Niveibacterium microcysteis: one gene and its partner. The protein of the gene in region 1 interacts with the protein of each later gene in a pairwise test. Links are inferred from orthologs where the notes say so. Each region holds a gene or a part of one and is shown on either strand. Other genes may lie near its edges.

Region 1 (7,521 bases):
CCGCGTAGCGCGTGGCCATTGCGGCGTGGGCAACTTCCTCGCCCAGCACCTCGTCGCGAATCACATGCAGTTGCAGCCGTGCGGTGACGTAGTCGTAGGCCGGTTCCTTCTCGATCAGCGTGCGGGCGGCTAGGATCAGCGCCTTGCGCACTTCGTCCAAAGGCACGCCGTCGTAAAGGTTGCGCAGTGCGCCTTCGAGGATCGCCTCGGGCTGCACCTGCTCGCCAAGGCCAGCGCAGGCGGCCGCAACCAGATCGGCGAGCTCGGCGCGGTCCAGCGGCCTGCGTTCGCCGCGGTGCGTGACATGCAACGCCGCGGCCGGCGGCGTTGCCTTCGCCTTCTGCGCACGCTCGGCAGCGCGCTTTTCGCGGTACAGCACATAGGCGCGCGCGACGTCGTGCTCGCCCGAACGCATCAGCGCAAGTTCGACCTGATCCTGGATGTCTTCGATGTGGAACGTGCCGCCGTGCGGCTGGCGACGCACCAGTGCGCGCACGACCTGTTCGGTAAGGCTGCCGACCACCTCGCGCACACGCGCCGAGACGGCGCCATGAGAACCCTCGACGGCGAGGAAGGCCTTGGTGACCGCAACCGCAATCTTGGACGGCTCGAATCCGACCACCGCTCCGTTACGGCGAATGATCTTGTAATCGGCATAGCGTTCCGCCTCGCTGGCGGCATCATGCGGCAGCGCGGATAGCGCCGGGTTGGCGACCGCTTCGTTGGCGATGACCTGCATCGATCTCTCCTGTTGTCGGGGTTGCCTGGAAAACTGCTCCGGCAGCGCACTCGGTTATTGACCTACTAGATCTAGTATGACGATCCATATACCCGACTAATTCTAGTTACCTCACCCCATTTCATGCAAGAAACAAAATTGTCGCGATGCGACAAGAACAAGCACCGTGCGGGCCTCAAACGCTGCAGCCATGAGGCGTGTAAAGCCCTCGCGCGGCGCGATAAAACGGCGAACAAAATGGGTAATCAGCGCAGAAGCGTGGCGAGCAACGGCCAGTCGAAGAAGGGACCGGGGTCTGTCTTGCGCCCAGGGGCAATGTCGCAATGCCCGGCGATGTCGCTGATCGGATGGCGCCGTACGATGGCACGGATCAGCTCTGCCAAGGCGGGGTACTGCGCTGCGTCGAAGGGCTGCGTGTCGCTGCCTTCAAGCTCGATACCGATCGAAAAATCATTACAGCGTTCGCGGCCACCCCAGCTCGATACACCTGCGTGCCATGCGCGCTGGATGGTCGGCACGAACTGCTCGATGCAGCCGTCTCGCCGAATCAGGAAATGTGATGACACGCGGAGATGGTGAATGCCCGCATAGTACGGATGGGCGAGTGGGTCGAGGCAGTTGGTGAACAACTGCTCTACGCCCGGACCACCGAAGCACTCCGGGGGCAGGCTGATCGCATGGATGACGATCAGATCGATGGTGCAGCCCGCCGGGCGGGCGTCAAAATTGGGCGACGCGACGAAGCGCGCATCGGGAAGAAAACCCTCCGCATCGATGCCCTTCAGCGTCGGCTTGGCGGGGGTCGGTGAACTCGCGATCGGCTCACCGCGCAGCTTCAGGAACACCGCCGATTACTCCTTCATCCCCAGCCGCTCCATGCGGTAGCGCAGCGAACGGAAGGTCACGCCCAGAAGCCGCGCCGCGGCCGTGCGGTTGCCATCGGTCTTGGCGATGGCTTCGTTGATGGCCTGGCGCTCGACGCGGTCGAGATAGTCCTGCAGGGATTCCCGCTCCAGGGCAACGCCGCCACCCGGAATGCCGTGCGGACCGGCCTCCTCCTCGCGCGGTTCGAGGTGAAGATCCTCGACCGTAATGCATTGGCCGCCATGCAAGGCCAACGCGCGTTCAAGAATGTTCTCCAGTTCGCGCACGTTGCCCGGGAATGCATAGGCCAACAAGGCGGCGTTCGCAGCGGCGTCAACACGCGGCACAGGCAAGCCCGCCTCCTGGGCCAATCGCCCAAGCAAGGCATCGACCAGGGCCGGGATGTCCTCACGCCGCTCGCGCAGCGCTGGCATGCGCAGTTCAATGACGTTGAGGCGGTAGAACAGATCCTGCCGGAACCGCCCTTGATCCACGAGCTCCTTCAGATTGCGGTGCGTCGCGCTGATGATGCGCAGATCCACCGGCTGCTCGGCCGTGTCGCCGACACGGCGCACACGCTTTTCCTGGATAGCACGCAGAAGCTTTACCTGCATGGGCAACGGCAGGTCACCCACTTCATCGAGGAACAAGGTGCCCCCGTTGGCTGCCTGGAAGAAGCCATCGCGGTCAGCATCCGCGCCGGTAAAAGCTCCCTTGCGATAGCCGAAGAACTCGCTCTCCATGAGATTTTCGGGAATCGCTCCGCAGTTGACCGCAACGAAGGGCTTCGCGGCACGCGGGCCGTATTCGTGAATCAGGCGCGCCGCGCGCTCCTTGCCGCTGCCCGACTCACCGCTGATATAGACCGGCGCCTGACTGCGCGCCAAACGTTCGATCATGCTGCGCACTTGCAGCATGGTGGGCGACTCGCCGGTCAACGAACTGGCGCCGACCGGGCGTGATTCACTCGCGCGCTTCGGCAGATCGAAGACCGATTTGACCAGGGCTCGCAGTTGTTCAAGCGAAACGGGTTTGGAGAGGTAGTCGAAGGCCCCCTCCTTCAACGCGGTGACTGCGTTCTCCATGCTGCCGTAGGCCGTGATCACCGCCACTGGCAGTTCTGGATGGTGCTGCGCAATTTCTCGCACCAGTGTGAGGCCATCGCCGTCCGGCAGGCGCATGTCGGTCAAGCACAGCTTGTAGCGGTGCTCCGCCAGCAATGCGCGCGCGTCGGCCAGCGTTCCAGCCGCGTCGGCACCAAGCCCCATGCGCAGAAGCGTCAGCTCCAGCAATTCACGGATATCCGCCTCGTCATCGACAATCAGTACCGCTGCATCGATGTGGCTGCGTCGCTCACTTGCACTGCTCATGCAACCCCCTTGGCCATCAATCGGAAATGCGCGCCACCGCGAGATTCGCAGAGCTCAAGTTCGGCCGCATTGGCCTGCGCCAACTCTCGCGCAATATAGAGCCCAAGCCCGGTACCGCGTGGATCGGACGTAAAGAAGGGTTCAAACACCCGTGAGCGCGACTCCGGCGGCACGCCGGGACCATCGTCCACGACTTCGAGCATGACCTGGTCTTCACCGCCCGCGAGCACCTGGATTCTCACGCTGCCCGGCGCGCCGCTCGCAAAACGGCGAGCGTTGCCAAGCAGGTTCCAAAGAATCTGCTGCAGGTGAATACGGTCGAAGCGCACGCGCAACGCCGCATCGCCCTCCAATTCGACAAGCGCCGGATCGAGCCCCTCGTAGCTGACCTGTTCATCCAAGAAGGTGCGGGCGAAGGCAAGCAGTGGAATGGTCTCCGGGGTCGCGCGATCGCGGCGCCCAAGTTCCAGCACGTCGCGCACCATGCGATCGATGCGCCGCGTGTTGTCGTGGATGATGCGCGTCAGGCGCTGCTGCATCTCGGCGCGCTTCTCTTCGCCAAGGAGTTCGCTGGCGTGGCTGATCGCCGCCAAGGGGTTGCGGATCTCGTGCGCGATCCCGCCGGTCAGGCGCCCGAGTGCCGCAAGCTTGATTTGCTGTGCCTCGCGCTCGATGCGCTCAAGATCTTCAAGATAGACAATCGTATCGCCTTGCTCGCCCAATCGCAGGGTGCGCACGCGCACCTGGCTGCCGGCCTCGCCAACGCGAACCTCCGCGTCGCCACTCACCACCGCAGCCGCAAGCTCGGGGGACAGTACGTCAATCGGTAGGCCAATATGGGGCAAATCCCCCAACAACTCGGCCGCCTTGCGATTGGCCTGCATCACCACGCCATCGGCGCCGAGCACGAGCACACCATCGTGCAGATCGGCAATGATCTGCTCGTTCACGCGCTCCTGACGACGCAGCGCAGCACCGCGCTGATGGGCAAGCGCTTCGTTGGCCAGCGCGCGGGTCGCCAGCAGGCGCGCCACGGTCGCAACTGCAAAAAAGCCAATGCAGACAAAACCCACCGCGGTGATGTCGGCAACCGCCTCGCTGTCGAGAGTCAGCGAACGCAGGCCTTGCACCGCGAGCACCGCCACAGAGGCCAAGGACGCATAGAAGAAGACCAGGCGCCCTTCGCCGAGCAGTCCGCCGGCAGCAACCACCACCATCATCATGTAGGGCAGGCCACCCTTGTGACCTCCGCCTAGGTACATCAGCGCACTGAGCGCCACGATATCGATCGTGATGTGGGTGTTCACCACCCACTCGAAGGGTGCCCGCGTTGCGCGCAGGAAGTAGAGCAGGATCACCGCCGCCAATAGGTAACCCGCAACAACCCAAGTCCACTCGCCGCTACTGCTTTCCAGCAAGAAAAGGCGACCAATGAAGATCAAGCCGCACGCAACGATCAGGCGGTAGAGGCTGTAGTAGCGCAGCGATTCCCAGCGCGATTCAGCGGGCTGCCAGGCATGTGGCATGCCGGCCCCCATCAGGCGCGCGGGCCGAGTTGGCGGTGCGCGTCGCTGCAGTAGAAGTGGCCGCCCTCCATCACACCCTCGCTTTCCGGCACATGCAGGCCGCACTGTGCGCAAGCCGTGATGCGTTCGGGTTCGGCCGGTGGCTGTGGGGCCGGATTGCCGCGGCGGGGACGCGATGCGCCACCATCGAATTTGCGGCGCAGCAACCAGATAGCAAGGATGCCCAGCAGGAAGAGGAGTATTTTGCCCACGTCAGGCGCCCCATCGCGATGCAGAAGCCGCCGAGTTTACCACCCGGTGCATGGGCGCTCAGAGGGCTGCAAGGCGCGCGGCCGCAGCATCCAGTGTCGCGTCCTGCTTGGCGAAGCAAAGCCGCACGATGCGTTCGTCGCGGGGCTCGCGCGAAAACACCGAAACCGGAATGGCCGCTACGCCGGCTTCGCGCGTGAGCCATTCGGCGAACGCAACGTCCGGCAGATCGGAGATCGCACGGTAGTCGACCAGCTGAAAGTAGGTGCCAGCGCACGGCAGCAGGCGCAGCCTGCTTGTGGCCAACTGTGCGCGCAGGCGATCGCGCTTCGTCTGGTAAAACGCGGCCAGCCCCCGCCAGGTCTCTGGCCGCCCCGCAACCGTCGCAAAGGCGGCTTGAGCCGGACTGTTCACGGTGAAGACGTTGAACTGGTGCACCTTGCGGAATTCGGCCATCAGCGCTGCCGGGCCAAAGACGTAGCCGACTTTCCAACCGGTGACGTGATAGGTCTTGCCAAAGCTCGACACGCCGATCGCCCGGCACGCGAGCGCTGGATGGCGGGCAACACTCTGGTGTTCGGCGCCGTCGAAGACCATGTGCTCATAGACCTCGTCGGACAGCACACAGACGCGCGACCCATCGAGTAGCGCAGCGAGCTGCAGCATGTCTTCCCGCGGCCAGATCGAGCCCGTCGGGTTGTGCGGTGTATTCACGATCACCAGCCGCGTGCGCGGGCTCAGTGCTGCCTTGAAGGCATCCCAGTCCGGACGCCAGTCCGGTGCACGCAGCGGGATCCCCCGCAATTGCGCGCCCTGCAACCGCACTGCCGGGCCGTACGCGTCATACGCCGGCTCGAACACGATGACCTCGTCGCCCGGCTGCACCAGCGCGGCAATGGCTGTGAACAGGGCCTGTGTCGCGCCCGCCGTCACCGTGATCTCGGACTCGGGCTCATACCGCGCGCCGTATTCGCCCTCCAGCTTGTGCGCGATCGCTTCGCGCAGCGCCGGCAAGCCGGCCATCGGCGGGTACTGGTTATGGCCGGCAGCAATGGCCTCTGACACCGCGGCGGCGAGCGCGGGATCGGGCGAGAAGTCCGGAAAGCCTTGCGACAGGTTGATCGCGCCGCAAGCCTGAGCGAGCCGCGACATCACGGTAAAGATGGTGGTGCCCACATCGGGCAACCGGCTATCGATCGGAACTGGAGTATCCAAACCAACTCTCCTCGCACGCTAGAGCCGCAAGTCTATTCCGGCGTAAGCTTGCGCAGGAGCCTCAAGTCGCGGGCTACGCGTCCGTAGACGTGAGAAGAGAGGCTCTGAATCGGCAAAGAGCCCTACCACACCGGGGAGATAGCGGTGACCGATCTTTTGGCGGCGGATGACGAGCTGGTCTTTGCGCCGGAAGGCGATGACGATGTCGAACATGGCGCGGCGGCGGTATGGCGCGTTCTGATCGTCGACGATGACCAGGATGTTCACGCATCGACGGAGCTCGCACTCAAGGGCACACCGATCCTCGGGCGCCCGCTGGAGTTCCTGCACACCTACAGCGCCGCCGAAACGGTGCAGTTCCTGCGGCGCGAGCAGGACATTTCGGTGATCCTGCTTGATGTGGTGATGGAAAGCGAGAACGCCGGCCTGAACCTCGTGCACATCATCCGCGAAGAACTGGGCCTGCAGGAAACGCGCATCGTGCTGCGCACCGGGCAGCCCGGCTATGCGCCGGAAATCCAGGCGATCCGCGATTACGACATCAACGACTACAAGACCAAGTCCGAACTCACCCACACGCGGCTCTACACCACGCTGACGGTTGCGATCCGGTCCTACGACCAGATCCGCGCGATCAACGCGAACCGCCGCGGGCTGGACATGATCGTGCGAGCCAGTGGCGAGCTGATGGAGCTGCGTGGCATCCAGGGCTTCGCCGCCGGTGTCATCACGCAACTTGCGGCCCTGCTGCGGCTACCGCCCGAGGGGCTGATCTGTGCGCAGGAAAACGGCAGCGGCGACGACGGTGTTCAGGTCGTTGCGGCCGGAGGCAAGTTCAGCGGGCTGATCAACCAATCGATCCGCGACATCCCGGATCGTGTGGTGCGGGAGCACCTCAACCGCGCCCTCGCATCGGGCAAGAACCAATACGACCAGGGCTCCACAACGCTGTTGCTCAACGGCTCGGGTCGCCGAATCGCCGTCTATCTGGAAAGCACGCACGCGATCGAGGAAATCGACCGCCACCTGCTTGAGGTGTTCTGCACCAACATTGCCGCCGGTTTCGAAAACACCGCCCTGTTCAGCCGCCTGCAGAACATCGCCTACGTCGACGCCCTTACCAGCCTGCCCAACCGGGTGCGCTTCCTTCAGTGCATTGACGAGCGCCTGCAGGGCAACCGCAAGAACGAATCGACCGTCGCGCTGGTCGACATCGACGAGTTTGCCGAGACCAACGACGCACTCGGGCACAAGTTCGGTGACAAGCTGCTGCTGGCCGTCGCCCTTCGTCTGCGCGACCGGATGCCCGGCGCCATCGTCGCGCGGATCGCCGGCGATACCTTCGGCATCCTCGGCGAAGTGTCGGTGGTCACGCCGGCAGCACTCTCCGCTGTCTTCGCCGACCCGTTTATCGTCGATGAGCAGGAGATCGTGATCTCCGCAACGCAAGGTTATTTGCTGCTGCGCGAGGCAGACGGCAGCAGCGCGGACGCCTTGAAGAACACCAACCTCGCTCTCAAGCGGGCAAAGAGCCGGCACCGTGGGGAACACAGCTTCT
Region 2 (8,775 bases), 2.2 Mb from region 1 along the record:
CACCACCACCGCGACGGTCGGGATCACCGTCGCACGGAGGTTCTGCAGGAACAGGTAAACCACCAGCACGACCAGCACCACTGCCTCAAAGAGCGTATGCACCACTTCGTTGATCGAATCCTGCACGAAGGTGGTGGTATCGAGCGAGACGAGATAGTCCATCCCCTCCGGGAAGGTCTTCTTCATCTCCGCCATCATCGCGCGCACATCCTTTGCGACCTGTAGCGCGTTCGAGCCGGCTTGCTGATACACGGCAATCAGCGTCGTCGGTTTGCCGTTCATCGTTGCGCGGACGAGGTAGTCCTTTTGCCCGACCTCGGCCCGCCCGACGTCCCCGAGCCGCACGATCGCGGCACCTTTGGCGTCGGTGCGCAAAATGATCCGTTCGAATTCAGACGGATCCGAGAAACGCCCACCCGCGACAACCGGGAAGGTCAGCTCGACCGGCCGATCCGTCGGTGAAGCACCGACGCGGCCGATACCGAACTGCTGGTTCTGGGCCGACACGGCGCGCTGGATGTCGGTCGGCGTGATGCCCAGCGCCGCCATGCGGTCCGGCTTGAGCCAGATGCGCATCGCCAGGTCCGGCACGCCCATGATGGAGGCCTGGTTGGCGCCCGGAACACGCTTGATCGCGTCGAGCACATACACGTTCGCGTAGTTCGCAATCGTCTTGTCGTCGAAGCGCCCGTCGGGCGAATACAGGCCCAGCAGCATCAGGAAGCTGTTGGAGCGCTTCGCGACACTGACACCCGCCTTCTGCACGATGTCCGGCAGTTGGGTCATCGCGAGGCTGATGCGGTTCTGCACCTGCACCTGCGCGATGTCTGGATCGGTGCCGACCTTGAAGTACACCGTCAGTGAATACTGACCTGCGGCCGAGCTGGTCGACTGCATGTACATCATGTTGTCGACGCCATTGATCTGCGCTTCCAGCGGCGCGGCCACGGAATCCTCGATCGTCTTGGCATCGGCGCCCGGGTAGGCGGTGGATATCGTGACCTGAACCGGCGAGATGTCGGGGTACTGCGCGATCGGCAATGCGAACATCGCCGCGAGGCCCGCGATCGTCACGACGATCGAGAGCACCGAGGCGAGAATCGGCCGCCGGATACAGAGGTGGGAGATCATTTTCGCGCTCCCTTACTTCGCAGCCGCCGCAGATTGCTCGGTTTGCGGCATCAGCACCGGGTCGACGTCCGCCTTGAAGGGTTCAAGCGTTTTCACGACCTTCACCGGCACATCCGGCCGAAGCTTCATGCCGCCGTCCACCACCAGGTTGTCGCCCGCCTTGAGGCCGGCGGAGACGACCCAGTTGTCACCCTGCATGGACGCCAGCTGCAGCGGTCGCACCTGCGCCTTGCCCGCCGCATCGACCACGAAAGCAAGGTTGCCCTGCGCCGTCTGCAACACCGCGCGCTGCGGCACCACGATGCCGTTGAGGCGATAGGCGCCGTGGAGGCGCACCCTGACAAACTGCCCGGGGCGCAGCGTGCCCTTCGTATTCGGCAACTCGGCACGCGCCAGGAAGGTACCCGTCTCCTGACTGAAGGACGCATCGGTAAAGGTGAGCCGGCCGGTTTCCTCGAAGCGCGAACCATCGGCCAACACCACTTCAACGCGGAAGTCCCCTTCTTTCGGCGCCCGCACCACCCCCTTCTTCACCATGTCACCGAAACTCAACTGCTGATTCTCGGAGATGCTGAAGTTCACCCGCATCGGCGACAGGGCCGCGACATAGGTCAGCAGGCTGTTTTGCGGATCGAGGTAAGTGCCCTCCGCGACTTTGGCGAAACTCGCCAGCCCGGACACCGGCGAGTGAATGCCGGTATAGGAAAGATTCAACTCCGCCGTGATCACGGCTGCCTTGGCGGCCTCAACGCCGGCCGCCGCGGCACGGTAGTTGCCGATCGCGTCGTCGCGGTCCTTCTGGCTCACCGCGTTCTTCTCGGCCAGCGGTTCGATGCGTTTGCGGTTGGCCTCCGCCGTCACCAAGCGCGCCTCTTCCTGCGCCAGCTGTGCTTTCGCCACCTGCAACTGCGCCTCGAAGGGCTTGCGGTCAAGCTGGAAGAGCGGCTGCCCCTCCTTCACCATTGCCCCTTCGCGATATAGCCGCTTCTCAAGGAAGCCGCTCACCCGCGCGCGAATCTCCACCTGTCGGGAGCTTTCCGTCTGGCCGACGAACTCGGGCACGATCGGCACATCCTGCACCACCACCGGCTGCACTGTGACCTCAGGCGCCGAGCCGGCCTGTGGTGCCTGGTTACCCTTTCCGCATCCCGCGAGCGCCAGAAGCAGCGCGCACATCAGCGTGGAGGTCAGCGGGGAGCGGAGGGTGCGAAGCGATGCACCAGCGGAGCGAACAGACTGCGGTGACATGGAAGGTCCTCATTCACGCAAACGGAACGAGCCCCCATTGCTTCGAAGCCCGAATCCGGATCAGACGGATGGGTCATGCTGGGCTGCCGCAGTGCGCAGCCGGACTGGATTGGCTTGCCCCGGGGCATGAAAAGCCCCCTCGGGCGTCGCAGGTTGAAACGCTAATCCAGGTCAAACCCGCCGCGCAACCTCGACAGGCGCGCTTGCGTCAATTCCACTGCAGAAAAGTGGTTTTCGTCGCCAGAGAACAGGCTGGCAAGCGGTTGAGCGGCTGCATGCCTGCGGGGCGCGGGGCGCGGCGGCTGTGCGGCGCCACCGCCGCGGCGGCCGAGGCGGTCGAATTGGCGCGTCTAGTTGTAGATGATTTCGACCGCTTCCGGGCTCAGCCAGTCGCGCAGGTTTTCGAGCAGCGGCTCCTCAAGCCGCACCCGCCAGCCCTGGCCAAAGGGCAGATCGGCCTCTGCCACCGTGTTGCGGTAGCGCAGGCGGATCGGGCAACCGGTCACGCCCTCGCCCTGCGCACGGTATTGCGCCAGCAGGGTTTCGAGCCGCTCTGCGGCCGCTCGCGGACCGCCGCTCGCCGCCACCTCGCCGTTGATCGACAGCTTCAGCGTGCGGGCGAAACGCGCGCGCGCCTCACCCAACGTCATCAACTTGTCGGCGATGATGCGCAGGCCGCCGGTGAAATCATCGTGGCTGACCTTGGCTTCGACGATCAGCACTTCGTCCTGCACGATGCGGCCCTTGTTGGCCTCCAGCACCTCAGCAAACACCGACACTTCAAGCTGCGCGGTGCCGTCATCAAGCTGCACGAAGCACATCTTGCCGCGGTTGCCAATCTTGATGCGCTGGCCGGACACCACACCGGCAAAGACCTGCGGCTCCTTCTGCGGCTCCAGCCGCGCCAGCGGTTTGCGGATGAAGCGCGCAACTTCGGCCTTGAAGGCGTTGTAGGGGTGACCGGAGAGGAAGAAGCCGATCGCGGTCTTCTCCTCCATCAACTGTTCGCGCTCCTTCCAGGGGCGCGCTTCGACGTACTGGATCGCCTGCGATTCGGCGTGCTCCGGCGCATCGAACAACCCCACCTGGGCGGCGTTCGCGGCGGCCTGCTCGGCCGCTTCCATGGCGATGCCGACCGACGCGATCAGGCGCGCACGGTGGGTATCCAGGGTATCGAAAGCGCCGGCACGGATCAGCGCTTCGACCACGCGACGATTCACTGCACGGCGGTCCACCCGCTTGCAGAAGTCGAACAGATTCTTGAACGGACCGCCCTCTTTGCGTGCCGCGAGGATTGCGTTCACCGCCGGCTCACCGACGCCCTTCACGCCCCCCAGACCGTAGCGAATCGTCTTCGCGTCGGTCGGCTCGAAGCGGTAGTTCGAGGCATTCACGTCGGGCGGCAGCACCTTGATGCCGTTGGCCACGGTGTCTTCGAAGAAGATCTTCACCGTGTCGGTGTTGTCCATATCCGCCGACATGGTGGCGGCCATGAAGGCCGCGCAATGGTGGGCCTTGAGCCATGCGGTGTGATAGGTGACGACTGCATACGCGGCGGTGTGCGACTTGTTGAAGCCGTACTCCGCGAACTTGGTCATCAGGTCGAACAGGCGCTCGGCCAGCTCCGGGTCGTAGCCCTGTTTCTTCGCGCCCTCCGCGATGGTCTCGCGGTGCTTGGCCATTTCCTCGGGCTTCTTCTTGCCCATTGCCCGGCGCAGCATGTCCGCACCACCAAGGGTGTATCCCCCGATGATCTGCGAGATCTGCATCACCTGTTCCTGATACACGATCACGCCGTAGGTCGGCGACAGACAGCCTTCAAGGGCCGGGTGGTAGTAGTCGATCGCCTGCTGGCCTTTTTTCCGCAGGATGAAGTCGTCCACCATGCCGGAGCCCAGCGGGCCCGGGCGATAGAGCGCCAACACAGCGATGATGTCTTCGAAACGGTCCGGCCCGAGCTTCTTCAGAAGCTTCTTCATGCCGTCCGATTCCACCTGGAAGATCGCGGTGGTGTTCGCGTCTTTCAGGATCTGGTAGGCCGCCGGGTCGGTGAAACCCAGCGACATCAGGTCGATCTTCTCGCCCGTCAGGCGCTCGACGTATTCGAGCGCGAGCTTGATGATGGTGAGGTTTCGCAGGCCGAGGAAGTCGAACTTCACCAGGCCGACCTGCTCGACGTCGTCCTTGTCGTACTGCGACACCGGCGTGGCGTCTTCACCGTCGGCGATGTAGAGCGGGCAGAAGTCGGTCAGCTTGCCCGGCGCGATCAGCACGCCCCCGGCGTGCATGCCAACACCGCGCGTCATGCCTTCGAGCGGCAGTGCAAGCTCCCACAGCTCGCGGATGGATTCGCCGTCGCCCGGGTCGTCCATCATCTCGCGGATCGAGGGTTCCTGCTCCAGCGCTTCTTCGAGCGACACCGGCTTGTTCTGCACCACCGGAATCGCCTTCGACAGCCGGTCGCACAAGCCATACGGCAGATCGAGCACGCGGCCGACGTCGCGTACCACCGCTTTCGAGGCCATGGTGCCAAAGGTGGCGATCTGGCTCACGGCATCCTTGCCATAGCGCTCGCGCACATACTCGATCACGCGGTAGCGGTTGTCCTGGCAGAAGTCGATGTCGAAGTCGGGCATCGACACCCGCTCGGGGTTGAGGAAGCGCTCGAACAGCAGCGCGTACGCCGTCGGGTCGATGTCGGTGATCTTCAGCGAATACGCGACCAGCGAGCCGGCACCGGAACCCCGCCCCGGCCCCACCGGCACGCCGTTGTTCTTGCCCCACTGGATGAAGTCCGCAACGATGAGGAAGTAGCCCGGGAAACCCATCTGGATGATGGTGTCGGTCTCGAACTTGAGCCGCGCCTCGTAGCGCGGGCGCTCGCGTTCGCGGTCGTCTTCGTTCGGGTAGAGCTCGCGCAGACGGTCTTCGAGGCCCTTCTTGGCTTCCGCGACGAGGAAGTCGTCGAGCGTCATGCCCTCGGGCGTGGGGAATTGCGGCAGGAAGTTCTTGCCCAGCGTGATCGTCAGCGAACAGCGGCGCGCAATCTCGACCGAGTTTTCAAGCGCCTCGGGCATGTCCGCGAAGAGCTCGGCCATCTCGGCCTGTGTCTTGAAATACTGTTCCTCGGTGAAGTTCTTCGGACGGCGGGTATCGGCCAGCACATAGCCTTGCGCGATGCACACGCGCGCCTCGTGCGCCTTGAAGTCTTCCCGCTTGAGGAACTGGATCGGGTGCGTTGCAACCACCGGCAAGTCCAGCTCGGCGGCCAGCGCGGCCGCCTGCCGGATGTAGCTCTCGGTGCCCGGGTGGCCGGCGCGCTGCACCTCTACGTAGAAGCTGTCCGGGAACAGCCGCGACCAGTCGCCCAGCAGGCGGCGGGCAGACTCGATGTTGCCGGCGGCAATCGCAGCCCCTACATCACCCAGCATGGCGCCTGAGAGGCAGATCAGGCCCGATGCGGCGCCGTTCTCGAACCACTCCTTGCGCATTTCGGCGCGGCCGCGGTGCTGGTTGTCGAGAAAAGCCTTGGTCACCAGTTCGCACAACTGGCCGTAGCCGGCGCGGTGCTTGCAGATCAGCATCACGCGGAAGGGCTTTTCGCGATCCGCGTCGTTGGTGATCCACGCATCCACCGCCGCCACCGGCTTGATGCCGGCGCTGCGACAGCCCTTGTAGTGCTTGACCATGCCGAACAGGTTGGCCAGGTCAGAAATGCCCAGGGCCGGCATGCCATCGGCCGCGGCGGCCTTGATGGCGTCGTCGATCCGCACGATACCGTCCTCGATCGAGAACTCGGTATGCATGCGCAGGTGAACAAAGGCGGGCTGGTGCGGGGCGGGTGCGGCAGAAGTCATCCCGCGATTTTACCTGTGCCGGCGAATCAATCCTTCACATTCCCGCCATGCGTGTAGCGCTGCCGCGCGCACCACCCTTACGTTACATTCTCGGCTTCGTCCAAGCGCCAGCCCCGGCCGAAAAGAACAGGAACCCGACATGACGACCGCCCCGACACGCCGCCACGCCCTGCGCTGCCTGGTCCTGACCGCCGCCTTTGTCGCCGCCGCAGAGGCCCGCGCGCTCGATCTGATCACGCCCGAAGAAGCGGCCCGCCCGCCTGCCGAGATCCCGACGATGCGCGGCATCACGCGTGGCCCGAGCGTTACGCAAGTCTCGCCCGCACCGGATGCAAAGGCGCTGGCGACACCGCTGAAACTGAAGATTGCGTTCAAAGCCCGCGGCGGCGCAAAGATCGATCCAAAGACGGTGGAGATGACCTACCTCAGCACGCCGCCGGTGGATCTGCTGCCGCGCGCACGCGCCGGTCTGAGCGCCGAAGGCATCGAACTCGCCGATGTACGCATGCCGCCCGGCCTGCACCCGATCCGGCTGCGCGTGTCGGACAACGAAGGCCGCGAAACCGAAACCCTGCTGAAGCTGGATATCGCGAAATGAAGTGCCCCTACTGCGTTAGCGAAATCGACGCCGCTGCGCTCGCCTGCCCGCACTGCACCCGCGACCTCTACCTCTTCAAGCCATTGCTCGAACGCATTGGCGCGCTGGAGGCTGCACTGGCCGAACAGAAGCTGCGCCTTGATGCGGTGGCGCCCACAGCAGACGCACCGGACGACGATGTCGCGAGCGAAACCAACGGCTGGTGGCCCTGGATCGCGCCGCTGGTGCTCCTGCTGGTCGCCCATTTCACGATCACGGTGTGGCTCGACCTGCCCACGCTCTGGCTACGCGTAGCGTCGCTGTTCATCCCGCTGCCGTTCGGCTACTTCGCGCTGCGTGACAGCAAGCGCCGCTTCGGCCCGGTTTTGGCCGGTGCGGCTGCGATGGCGCTGCTCGCAGTGCTGCTGATGAGCGCGGTGATCGCGCTGATCGACCACACACCGGTGCTGCCAGCCAACTGGCGCGAATGGCAGGAATTCCTGCAGTACGCCACCAGCATCACGATGAGCTTCGCGACCGGCATGATCATCGGCCGCCAGCGCGGCACCCTCAAGCGCAGTGAGCTGCGCCAGCATGCGATGCTGATCAAGGCCGCGGGGGTGATCAGCAGCGGCAACCTGAATCCGGAACGCTTGCATGGCCAGGTCGAAGCGTTGCAAAAGCTGATGGCCGCCGCGATGGCTGCCGGCACCACACTCGCCTCGATCGCAACCGGCTTGAAAGACGTGGCGGGCGGCTGAGCGCCGCCGCCTCCGATTGATCTCGACACACACTGAAGCCCGATGCCGCAGACCTACGCCCGCAACCTGCTCCAGACCCTTGCCCTGGCCGGCCTGACCTTGCTGGCCGCCTGTGAAACCACCCAGGTCCAGCCGCCAACACCCGACGACACGCAGGTGATGCGCGGCAAGGAACCAAACTACAAGCGTGTGCAGGTGCACTTCGGCACCAACCGGGCTGCGGGCGATGGCAGCACGCCGGCACAGGCCTTCGGCACCACCTATTCGGACACGGTCAGCTACGGCAGCGCCGAAGTCAGCATCCCGCGCGACCATCGCATGGGCGAGCTGGAAGGCCCCAACCCCTGGCTGCTGGAATTCCGCCAGGACCCGGAAAAGCACGTCGTGCTGCTATCGGTGAAACCGATGGACCGCAAGCGCTTCCTCGACGAGATCGCAAGCGAGATCGACGAAGCCGGCTCACGCCACGCGCTGGTGTTCGTGCACGGCTACAACACCGGCTTTGAAGACGCCGCCCGCCGTACCGCGCAGATCAGCTACGACATTGGCTTCCAGGGCGTACCGCTGTTCTACAGCTGGCCCTCGCAGAATTCGCTGCTCGGCTATGGCGAGGACGAGCGCTCGGTGGCGAAGAGCCAGCCGCTGATGCGCGACTTCTTCCGCGACCTGGCCGAGCGCCTCGATGCCGAGACCATCTATGTGCTGGCCCACAGCATGGGCACCCGCGCCACCGCGGGCGCCCTGGCCGAGCTGTTCACCGAAAAGCCCGAACTGCGCAGCCGCTTCCGCCAGATCATGCTGATGGCGCCGGACATCGATGCCGACGTCTTCCGGACGCAGATCGCGCCCGCGCTGGTGCAGCCGGACAACCGCCTCACGCTCTACGCCTCGTCCAACGACATTGCGCTGAAAGCGTCGAAGGCGGTGCACCAGGCTGCGCGGCTGGGCGCAGCCGACCCGCTGGTGCTGATGCCCGGCATGGATTCGATCGACGCCAGCGACGTCGCGACCGACCTGCTGGGCCATTCCTACTACGCCGATGGCGACTCGGTCGTTGCGGACCTGGTGGAAGTGATCGCCGACAAGGGCCCGGCGGAACAACGCACCTGGCTGGAGCCTCGGCGCAGCGAGGTGGGCCGCTTCTTCCGCTTCAAGCCGGTTGTGCACCCGGCGCCGGCGCAGTAGCGATCAGGCGATCAAG

What was found.
Region 2: the proteins of JY500_RS16275 (region 1) and dnaE interact in binary tests that used the Escherichia coli proteins (3 or more experiments, as listed by UniProt). The link is inferred for Niveibacterium microcysteis from one-to-one orthologs.

The regions. Positions count from the first base shown.
Region 1 is NZ_CP071060.1:3,576,610-3,584,130, forward strand. Bases 3,887-6,666 are described here. They hold JY500_RS16275 (methionine aminotransferase), read right to left. Parts: upstream 5,964-6,666; coding sequence 4,809-5,963; downstream 3,887-4,808. Other genes in these bases: JY500_RS16265 (sensor histidine kinase), read right to left, coding at 3,887-4,499; JY500_RS16270 (PP0621 family protein), read right to left, coding at 4,511-4,750; JY500_RS16280 (putative bifunctional diguanylate cyclase/phosphodiesterase), read left to right, coding at 6,108-6,666. Also shown: JY500_RS16250 (ribonucleoside-diphosphate reductase subunit alpha), read right to left, coding at 1-739; 1,6-anhydro-N-acetylmuramyl-L-alanine amidase AmpD, read right to left, coding at 985-1,515; JY500_RS16260 (sigma-54-dependent transcriptional regulator), read right to left, coding at 1,591-2,973; more of JY500_RS16265, read right to left, coding at 2,970-3,886; more of JY500_RS16280, read left to right, coding at 6,667-7,521. UniProt on the Escherichia coli protein: Shows aminotransferase activity with methionine and histidine as substrates, and to a lesser extent also with phenylalanine.
Region 2 is NZ_CP071060.1:1,396,520-1,405,294, reverse strand. What follows is about bases 2,530-6,563. They hold dnaE (DNA polymerase III subunit alpha), read right to left. Parts: upstream 6,237-6,563; coding sequence 2,730-6,236; downstream 2,530-2,729. Other genes in these bases: JY500_RS06505 (hypothetical protein), read left to right, coding at 6,376-6,563. Also shown: JY500_RS06520 (efflux RND transporter permease subunit), read right to left, coding at 1-1,131; JY500_RS06515 (efflux RND transporter periplasmic adaptor subunit), read right to left, coding at 1,144-2,379; more of JY500_RS06505, read left to right, coding at 6,564-6,834; JY500_RS06500 (hypothetical protein), read left to right, coding at 6,831-7,574; JY500_RS06495 (alpha/beta hydrolase), read left to right, coding at 7,617-8,759; JY500_RS06490 (YbjN domain-containing protein), read right to left, coding at 8,763-8,775. UniProt on the Escherichia coli protein: DNA polymerase III is a complex, multichain enzyme responsible for most of the replicative synthesis in bacteria. This DNA polymerase also exhibits 3' to 5' exonuclease activity. The alpha chain is the DNA polymerase catalytic subunit.